One region of the Paenibacillus sp. FSL H3-0333 genome, then DNA from elsewhere that is predicted to be linked to it. Evidence: predicted binding sites of a transcription regulator. Region 1 holds the regulator's gene; the other holds the start of a gene.
What was found. Region 1 encodes Rex, which represses fermentation and respiration genes when NADH is low (regulators of the CRP and FNR family bind a similar motif). Its sites were predicted from a motif close to TTGTGAAATATTTCACAA; they were not measured.
Positions count from the first base shown of each region.

Region 2: pflB (formate C-acetyltransferase) is a predicted target of Rex. The motif match lies at 2,197-2,214, and genes of this name have one in related genera.

Region 1 is NZ_JBBODG010000001.1:3,272,489-3,276,922, reverse strand. Features, by position in the region: gene MHH78_RS14375 (aminoglycoside adenylyltransferase domain-containing protein) at 1-203, opposite strand, end outside; gene MHH78_RS14370 (cell wall elongation regulator TseB-like domain-containing protein) at 402-923, opposite strand; gene MHH78_RS14365 (amidohydrolase) at 953-2,254, opposite strand; gene MHH78_RS14360 (redox-sensing transcriptional repressor Rex) at 2,244-2,894, opposite strand; gene dinG (ATP-dependent DNA helicase DinG) at 3,033-4,434, opposite strand, start outside.
Region 2 is NZ_JBBODG010000001.1:3,022,192-3,026,625, forward strand. Features, by position in the region: gene adhE (bifunctional acetaldehyde-CoA/alcohol dehydrogenase) at 1-2,041, shown strand, start outside; gene pflB (formate C-acetyltransferase) at 2,303-4,434, shown strand, end outside.

The DNA.
Region 1 (4,434 bases):
TAAGCTACAATACGACTGGCAAGTCTATGACTGACCTCTGCGGGCAGCTTGTCATGTACGACGATCAGCAGATCGATATCGCTGGTATCGGGGTGAAAACAGCCCATCGCCAGTGAGCCATGCACGTAAATTCCCGACAGATTCTCCCCCAGCTCCTCCTTGAACAGATCCACCGCCTGATACAAATAGGACAAAATTTCCATATTATCAATTCCCCCTGTCTAAAATTCCGTCTCCTGTGGCTGATCTAATATACATGAATGGTATTGCAACCCGTATATACTCTCAAGCCCATGAACGGCTCTAACCTGTTCTTTACTCTTATGGATACACCAAAAAAAGCGGGAGCACAGTATCACTGTATCTCCCACTTCTCCTATAATCCAAGCCTGGCCGTCCGCTTAACGGTTCGGCAGACTGTACCCCTCACCAATGGCACTGCCATCCTTGAAGCGGTAAAAATTATAATAGAATCGCCCGTCTTTTTTGTAAAATAGCTGCCAGGCATATTCCCCGTTGTATACACCGGGCAGCAGCCGTTCGATCGTAATGTCCGGCAGCTGAGCGGCTATGATTCCGCGCATTTTCTCTTCTGAGGTGCCATTGCTCAGTTCCTCAGCATACAGGTCGTTGTCGCCTCCGGCAGGCTTGCCCTCCAAGGTGAAACGGACCCACACCATCAAATCGGTCCCTGCTTCATTTTTACCGGTCAGCACCCAGTAGATCTCATTCTCATTCCATACAGATTTCTGGGCCTTGGTTACCTCTGTTAGTCCGGCACGCGCCCGGGCCAGCTCCTTGGCCTCACTCCGCTCGTTCCACTGGTCCTTCATAATGTAGGCATAGAACTGGCTTAGTCCGAACAGAAGGAGCAGCACCACGGTAATCCCCAGCCAGATCCATTTTCCCCTCTTCTTCTTCACCACGCTGCTTCCTTTCCCGTTCCCCTGAATTACCGTTTAAGCAGGCTCTCGAACGTCTCCTGTGCTTTGCGGCGGATGGCTTCTTCATCAAGTGTCAGGCATTGTCCATGCTTCACAACCTGCTGGCCGTTCACCCATACATGCTCTACATCCTTGGCACTTGCCGAATATACGGCATGGGAGAGCAGATCGGTATGCGGCAGCAGATGAGGCTGGTCAATATCAAGTGCGATGAAGTCGGCCTTCATTCCTGCTGCAAGCCGGCCTACCCCGCTTAGGAAAATAGACTGCGCCCCGTACTCCGTAGCCATCAGAAGCGCCTCAGGAGCCGGTACCGCTGTAGGATCACCGCTTACGCCCTTGTGGATCAGAGCCGCCAGCCTCATCTCTTCGAACATATCCAGATTGTTGTTGCTTGCCGCGCCGTCTGTACCCAGGGAGACCTTAATCCCGGCTCTCAGCAGTTCAGGAACACGAGCAACCCCGCTGGCCAGCTTCAGGTTACTGCCGGGGTTATGCGACACGCCAACGTTATGGCGGGCCAGAATCCCGATCTCTTCATCGTTCAGATGAACCCCGTGGGCAATGAGCGAAGGACGGGTGAACATTCCGAGCTTCTCCAGATGTGCGACCGGACGCAGGCCGTAGTCGGCCACGTTCTGTTCCACTTCATGGCGCGTCTCGGACATATGGGTGTGCATTGGCAGGTCCAGATCATGGGCAGCCTGCACAAACTTCATGAAAAACTCTGGAGGACAGGTGTACGGGGCGTGCGGTGAGAGCATGGTCGTAATTCTGCCGTCAGCCTTGCCGTGCCAGTTACGGGCAAAAGCAATCGCCTCAGCGAGCTTCGCTTGCTGTACCTCTTCCGGGCACAGCCCAATTACGCCGCGCATCAACACCGCACGAATACCGGACTGCTCGGTCACTTCCGCTACCCGGTCCATATGATCATACATATCGAGGAAGGTGGTTGTGCCGCCCTTCAGCATCTCCAGCACGGACAACGAGGTTCCCCAATATACATCATCACCAGTGAATTTCTCTTCCATCGGCCACATCTTCTCCTGCAGCCAAGACTGAAGCACCATATCGTCGCCGTATCCGCGCAGCAGTGACATTGCAGTATGACCATGGGTATTGACCAGACCAGGCATGAACAGCAGACGGCTGCCGTCTACGACCTGTGCGCCATCCTCCACTACTGGCTCAGCTTCACCTATGTAAGTAATCAAATCATTCTCCAGGGTCATGTACCCGCTCAGAACCGGCTTGTCACTGCCCGGAACCAGGAAGTGCCCATTCTTGATTATCGTGATCTTACTGCTCATCTTCAGCCTCATCCTTTCCATCATGCAAATAATAGGCCAAGCTCTGCAGATCTGTGGTGAAATCTGCGGCATGAATCCGGATATTGGCAGGCGTCTTGAGAATAACCGGTGCGAAGTTCAGAATCGCCTCGATACCGGAATCGACAAGAATATCAGCTACGTTCTGGGCTTCGCTGTCGGGCACGGTAATAATCCCGATCCGGATGCCCTGCGAACGGATTGTACTGCTTAGCTCCTCCATCGGCTGCACAACCAGCGAGTTGATTTGCTGGCCCACCTTCGGCGGGTAGGCATCGAAGATGGCAGTAATCTTCATCGTATCCTTTAAGTAAGCGTTGTAGTTTGACAAGGCATGACCGAGATTACCGGCTCCAACCAGTGCAACATTAATTTGCTGGTCAAGCTTCAGGATATGGCGGATCTTCTCAATCAGATAAGATACATCATAGCCGATGCCTTTTCTGCCAAAATCACCGAAATAAGCCAAATCCTTACGGATCTGGGCGGGATTCAGATCAAGCTTCTGGCCCAGCTCCTGGGAAGAGACTGTGGAGATTTCACGTTTTTGGAGATCGTTCAGGAAACGCAGGTACACTGGTAGCCTGCGCACGACGGCCTCCGATATTTTATCCGATTTCATGTATTCTCCTCCTTAAAAGTTGTGTTAGACCCGTACAATTATAGCAACCGTGCCCCGCCGCCTGCCGGAGTGGCAGGGCAGGCGGGAACGGATCTTCAGGTTAATCATGACTTATTAATAATAGCAATAGCAGATGAATTAGGAAACCCCGCCGTCATCCAGCCATTCGGCAATTCTCGGGACCATCTGCTCGGTGAGCATATGCTCCATCTTGGGACCGGGGAGCGAGTACAGGAAGTACTTTCCGTAATGCGATTCAATGACTCTGGTATCGTACACAATTACGATGCCCCGGTCCTGCGCCGTGCGGACCAGCCGCCCGAAGCCCTGCTTGAAGCGGATGACGGCCTGCGGCACGGACAGCTTCATGAACGGATTCTTCTTCTGTGCCTGAAGCAGCTCCGACTTCGCTTCTGCCAGCGGGTGATTCGGCGGCTGGAACGGCAGTCTGACAATCGCCAGGCAGGTCAATGCTTCTCCCGGGATATCCACCCCTTCCCAGAAGCTGCTGGTACCCAGCAAGACCGAAGCCGGGCTATCCTGGAAGCGGCGGATCAGCTTGCTCCGGCTGCCGCCTTCCACGCCTTGTCCCAGCACCGCGATATCCTGTGAGGCAAGCGCCTCCTTCAGCGGTTCATACACCTGGCGCAGCATCTTGTAGGAGGTGAACAGCACCAGCATCCGCCCCCGTGTTGTTACAGCTGTCTCGGCAAGGGAGTGCACGAGGGTGTCCACAAAGCGGGCATCACCTATACTTCCCTTGACGCTAGGGAAGTCCCGGGGAATGACCAGGAGAGCCTGCTCACGATACTTGAATGGCGATGGAAGCAGTGCAGTCATCAGACGCCTCTGCTCGGCAGCCTCGCCAAGACCCAGGTTATCGATCATGAACTGGAAGGATTTATCCACGGATAAGGTGGCCGAGGTCAGGATAATGCTCTTCTTCTTATCGAAGAACAGCTCCCTGAGCTGGGTGCTGACATCTACGGGAACAGCATACATTTGCAGCGACTTGCCCTTATAATTGCCGCTTCCCTCCAGCCAATACACGATATTCTCATCGTTCAGACTCATGAAGAAGCGGATCTGCTCTCTAATGGATGCCAGATCCTTGAATAACCCGCCGATATCAGTCACAAGACTGTCTGAGGAGGACTGGCTGTCCGTGTCACGCATCTCATTGAGCATTTTGTCGCCCTTGCGGATGATATCGCTCAGACTGAGGTTCAGTGTATTCTCAAGGGCAGCCAGCTCCTCCCAATCCTTCGGCTTCTTGCCCGGCTGCAGGCGTGCCACCAGCTGGCCTGCTTCACCGGCTCCGGCATCGCTGCGCTCGGGCAGCAGGCTGAAGAGCCTGTCACTAAGCGCATCCCAGGACTCCTTCACCGTCAGCAGATCTGGATAGATCCGGTCGATCACGCCGCTCCATTCGGAGGCCTGCTCACTGCCTGAAGACTGCAGACTCTGGCGGAGGGCAGGCAGCTGCCCGCTACGGCTATCTTTATAGAGACGGGTGAGGGTATGGGCGAATGTGAAATAT
Region 2 (4,434 bases), 250 kb from region 1:
CAATCCGGACGTTGCACTGATTCTGGCAACCGGCGGATCGGCAATGGTCAAGGCAGCTTACAGCTGCGGCAAACCGGCACTCGGCGTAGGCCCTGGTAACGTGCCTGCCTTCATTGAGAAGAGTGCTGATATTGATCAGGCTGTAACAGACCTTATCCTGTCGAAGACTTTTGATAATGGTATGATCTGTGCTTCCGAGCAGGCAGTTATCATTGAAGAAGCCATCTTCGATCAAGTGAAAAAGAAAATGATTGCAAACGGCTGTTACTTTGTGAACAAAGAAGAAGCAGCTAAGCTGACCAGCGGCGCAATGAACGTAGAGAAATGTGCAGTTAACCCGGCTATCGTTGGCCAATCCGCTGTGAAGATCGCTGAAATGTGCGGCATTCAGGTTCCTGCCGGAACGAAGATCCTGGTAGCTGAGCTTGAAGGTGTAGGTACTAAATATCCATTGTCCGCTGAGAAGCTGAGCCCGGTTCTGGCTTGCTACAAAGTGAAGAATGCTGACCAGGGTATCGAGCGCGCAGCTCAAATCGTTGAATTTGGCGGCATGGGCCATAGCTCGGCTATCCATTCCAACAACGAAGAAGTAATCATGAAGTTCTCCAACCGTCTGCAGACCGGACGTATTCTCGTCAACTCGCCATCGACTCACGGCGCAATCGGCGACATTTACAACACTAATATCCCTTCATTGACACTGGGCTGCGGATCTTACGGACGCAACTCGGTATCGCAGAACGTCACTGCAATCAATCTGATCAACGTGAAAAGGGTGAATCGTCGTACCGTGAATATGCAATGGTTTAAAGTACCTGACAAGATTTACTTCGAAAAGGGAGCCACTCAGTACCTGGCCAAAATGCCTGATATCACACGCGTTGCTATCATCACTGACCCAGTAATGGTTAAACTGGGGTATGTTGAAAGAGTTGAGCACTATCTGCGTCAGCGCCAGACTCCTGTAGCGATCGAAGTGTTCTCGGAAGTTGAACCGGATCCATCGACTACTACTGTAGAAAAAGGTACAGCTATGATGAACAGATTCCAGCCGGACTGCATCATCGCACTCGGCGGTGGTTCCCCAATGGATGCTGCCAAGGGCATGTGGCTGTTCTACGAACATCCGGATGCAGACTTCAACGGCCTGAAACAGAAGTTCATGGATATCCGCAAACGGGTATACAAATTCCCTAAGCTCGGCAACAAAGCGAAATTCGTTGCCATTCCAACCACTTCGGGTACCGGTTCTGAAGTAACATCGTTCGCAGTTATCACAGACAAGACAACAGGCAATAATACCAAGTATCCGCTCGCTGACTATGAGCTGACTCCAGACGTAGCAATTATTGACCCTGAGTTTGTCTACAGCCTGCCTAAGACTGCAGTTGCCGATACAGGCATGGACGTATTGACACATGCTATCGAAGCTTATGTATCTGTAATGGCCAGTGACTATACCGATGGTCTGGCAATCAAAGCCATCCAACTGGTGTTCCAGTGGCTGGAGAAATCCGCACTGCAAGGTGACAAGCTGGCCCGTGAGAAAATGCACAATGCTTCGACGCTTGCCGGTATGGCCTTTGCCAACGCGTTCCTGGGGATTAACCACAGCTTGGCACACAAATGGGGCGGACAGTATCACACTGCACACGGCCGTACCAATGCGATCCTGATGCCGCATGTTATCCGTTACAATGCCAAGAAACCTACGAAGTTTGCTTCGTTCCCTAAATATTCGCACTTTGTAGCTGACGAACGGTACGCAGAAATCGCCCGTATTCTGGGATTGCCTGCACGCACTACCGAAGAAGGCGTAACCAGCCTGATCAATGCAATCCGCGACATGAACAAAAAACTCGGTATCGAAGAATCCTTCTCGGCTCTTGGTTTCGATCCTAAGGACTTCGAATCCCGTGTAGACTATCTGGCTGACCGTGCATTTGAAGACCAATGTACTACTGCCAATCCTAAAATGCCGCTGGTCTCCGAGCTTGCTGATGTATACCGCAACGCATTCTACGGCAAATTCGATAATTAATTAACGGTTGCCTGGCAAAGAATAAGGTTAAAGGTTAATATGGGACTGGATGGAAGTGACAAATATCACCGAAAGAGTGATATTTGTCACAGTCCTTTTTCAGAAAATAAACTAAAATGTTTATATAGACAACGATCCCCGTTATGAAGATGTGATTGTGAATTTTATAACAACTATTAGCCTCGGGATCACGAGACACGGGATTAACCTTCAAGCCCGCGATCTCTACAAATATAATAAATATAAATGGAGGGATTTAGCATGTCGGTGATTGAAAAAGAAGTATTAGAAGCAAAATCAGGTTGGAGAAATTTCACAAAAGGTGTCTGGGCCAAGAAAGTTGACGTTAACAACTTTATTGCCAAGAACATCAAGCCTTATGAAGGAACTGAAGATTTCCTGGTTGGACCTACCAGCAATACAACTGAACTGTGGAAGATTATCTCCCAGCTGAGCAAGGAAGAAAGAGAAAGAGGCGGCGTATGGGACGTTTCCCTCGATACTGTCTCCACCATCACTTCCCACGCTCCTGGCTACATTGACAAGGATAAGGAACAGATTGTCGGCGTTCAGACTGACGCGCCTTTCAGACGTTCCATTCAGCCGTTCGGCGGTATCAAGATGATGATCGATGCTACTAAGGCATACGGCTTCGAGCTTCCGCAGAATATCGTTGACATGTTCACGAACATCCGCAAAACGCATAACCAAGGCGTATTTGATGCATATACACCAGATATGAGAGCTGTGCGTAAATCCGGCGTAATCACAGGCCTTCCTGATGCTTATGGCCGCGGACGTATCATCGGCGACTATCGCCGTATTGCTCTGTATGGTATTGATTTCCTGATTAAAGACAAGAAGCAGCAACTGGCTGAGCTTGAAGTTGACTCCATGACAGAAGATGTTATCCGTCTGCGTGAAGAGCTGTCCGAGCAAATGCGTGCTCTTGGCGAACTGAAACAAATGGCTGCAGCTCATGGTATGGACATCTCCAAACCGGCTACGAACTTCAAAGAAGCTACACAATGGGTATACTTCGGTTATCTGGCAGCTGTTAAAGAACAGAATGGTGCGGCAATGTCCCTTGGACGCGTATCTTCCTTCCTTGATATCTATGTTCAACGCGACGTTGAAGAAGGTACTCTGACTGAAGAGCAAGCTCAAGAAATCGTTGACCATTTCGTAATGAAGCTGCGTATCGTGAAATTCCTGCGTACGCCTGACTATAACGACCTGTTCTCCGGCGACCCAACTTGGGTTACAGAATCCATCGGTGGTATGGCTGAAGACGGCACAACCCGCGTAACCAAGAACAGCTTCCGCTTCCTGCATACCCTGTACAATCTGGGACCTGCTCCAGAACCAAACCTGACTGTACTGTGGTCCGAGAAGCTTCCTGAAGGCTTTAAGAAATATTGTGCCAAAGTATCTATTGAGACCAGCGCTATCCAATATGAGAACGATGATGTAATGCGTCCATACTGGGGTGAAGATTATGCGATTGCCTGCTGCGTATCCCCAATGCGTATCGGTAAGCAAATGCAGTTCTTCGGTGCCCGTGCCAACCTGGCTAAGGCTCTGCTGTATGCGATCAATGGCGGTAAAGATGAGAAATCCGGTGCTCAGGTAGGTCCTGAATATCCTGCGATCACTTCTGAATACCTGGATTATGATGAAGTAATGAAACGCTTCAAACCAATGATGGAATGGCTGGCTAAGACTTATGTCAATACGCTGAACATCATTCACTATATGCATGACAAATATTCCTACGAACGTATCGAAATGGCGCTGCATGACCGCGACATTCTGCGTACTATGGCTTGTGGTATTGCCGGACTGTCCGTTGCTGCTGACTCCCTGAGCGCAATCAAATACGCTAAGGTTAAGCCAATCCGCAACGAAGAAGGCATTGCTATCGACTTTGAAACTGAGGGTGAATTCCCTTGCTACGGTAACAACGACGACGCTGTTGACGGCATTGCTGTTGAACTGGTTGAAACCTTCATGTCGATGATCCGCAAAAACAAAACGTATCGTGATGCTGTGCCGACTCAATCGGTACTGACTATCACTTCAAACGTTGTATATGGTAAAAAGACTGGTACTACTCCTGACGGACGTAAAAAAGGCGAACCATTCGCTCCTGGTGCTAACCCAATGCACGGACGCGACAAGAAGGGCGCACTGGCATCCCTGAACTCTGTTGCCAAACTTCCTTACTCCGATGCACAGGATGGTATCTCGAATACCTTCTCCATCGTTCCTAAGGCGCTGGGTAAAGACGAAGATTCCCGTAAGTCCAACCTGGTCTTCATGATGGACGGATATTTCCACAATAACGCTCAGCACTTGAACGTTAACGTATTTAACCGTGAGCAGCTGCTTGA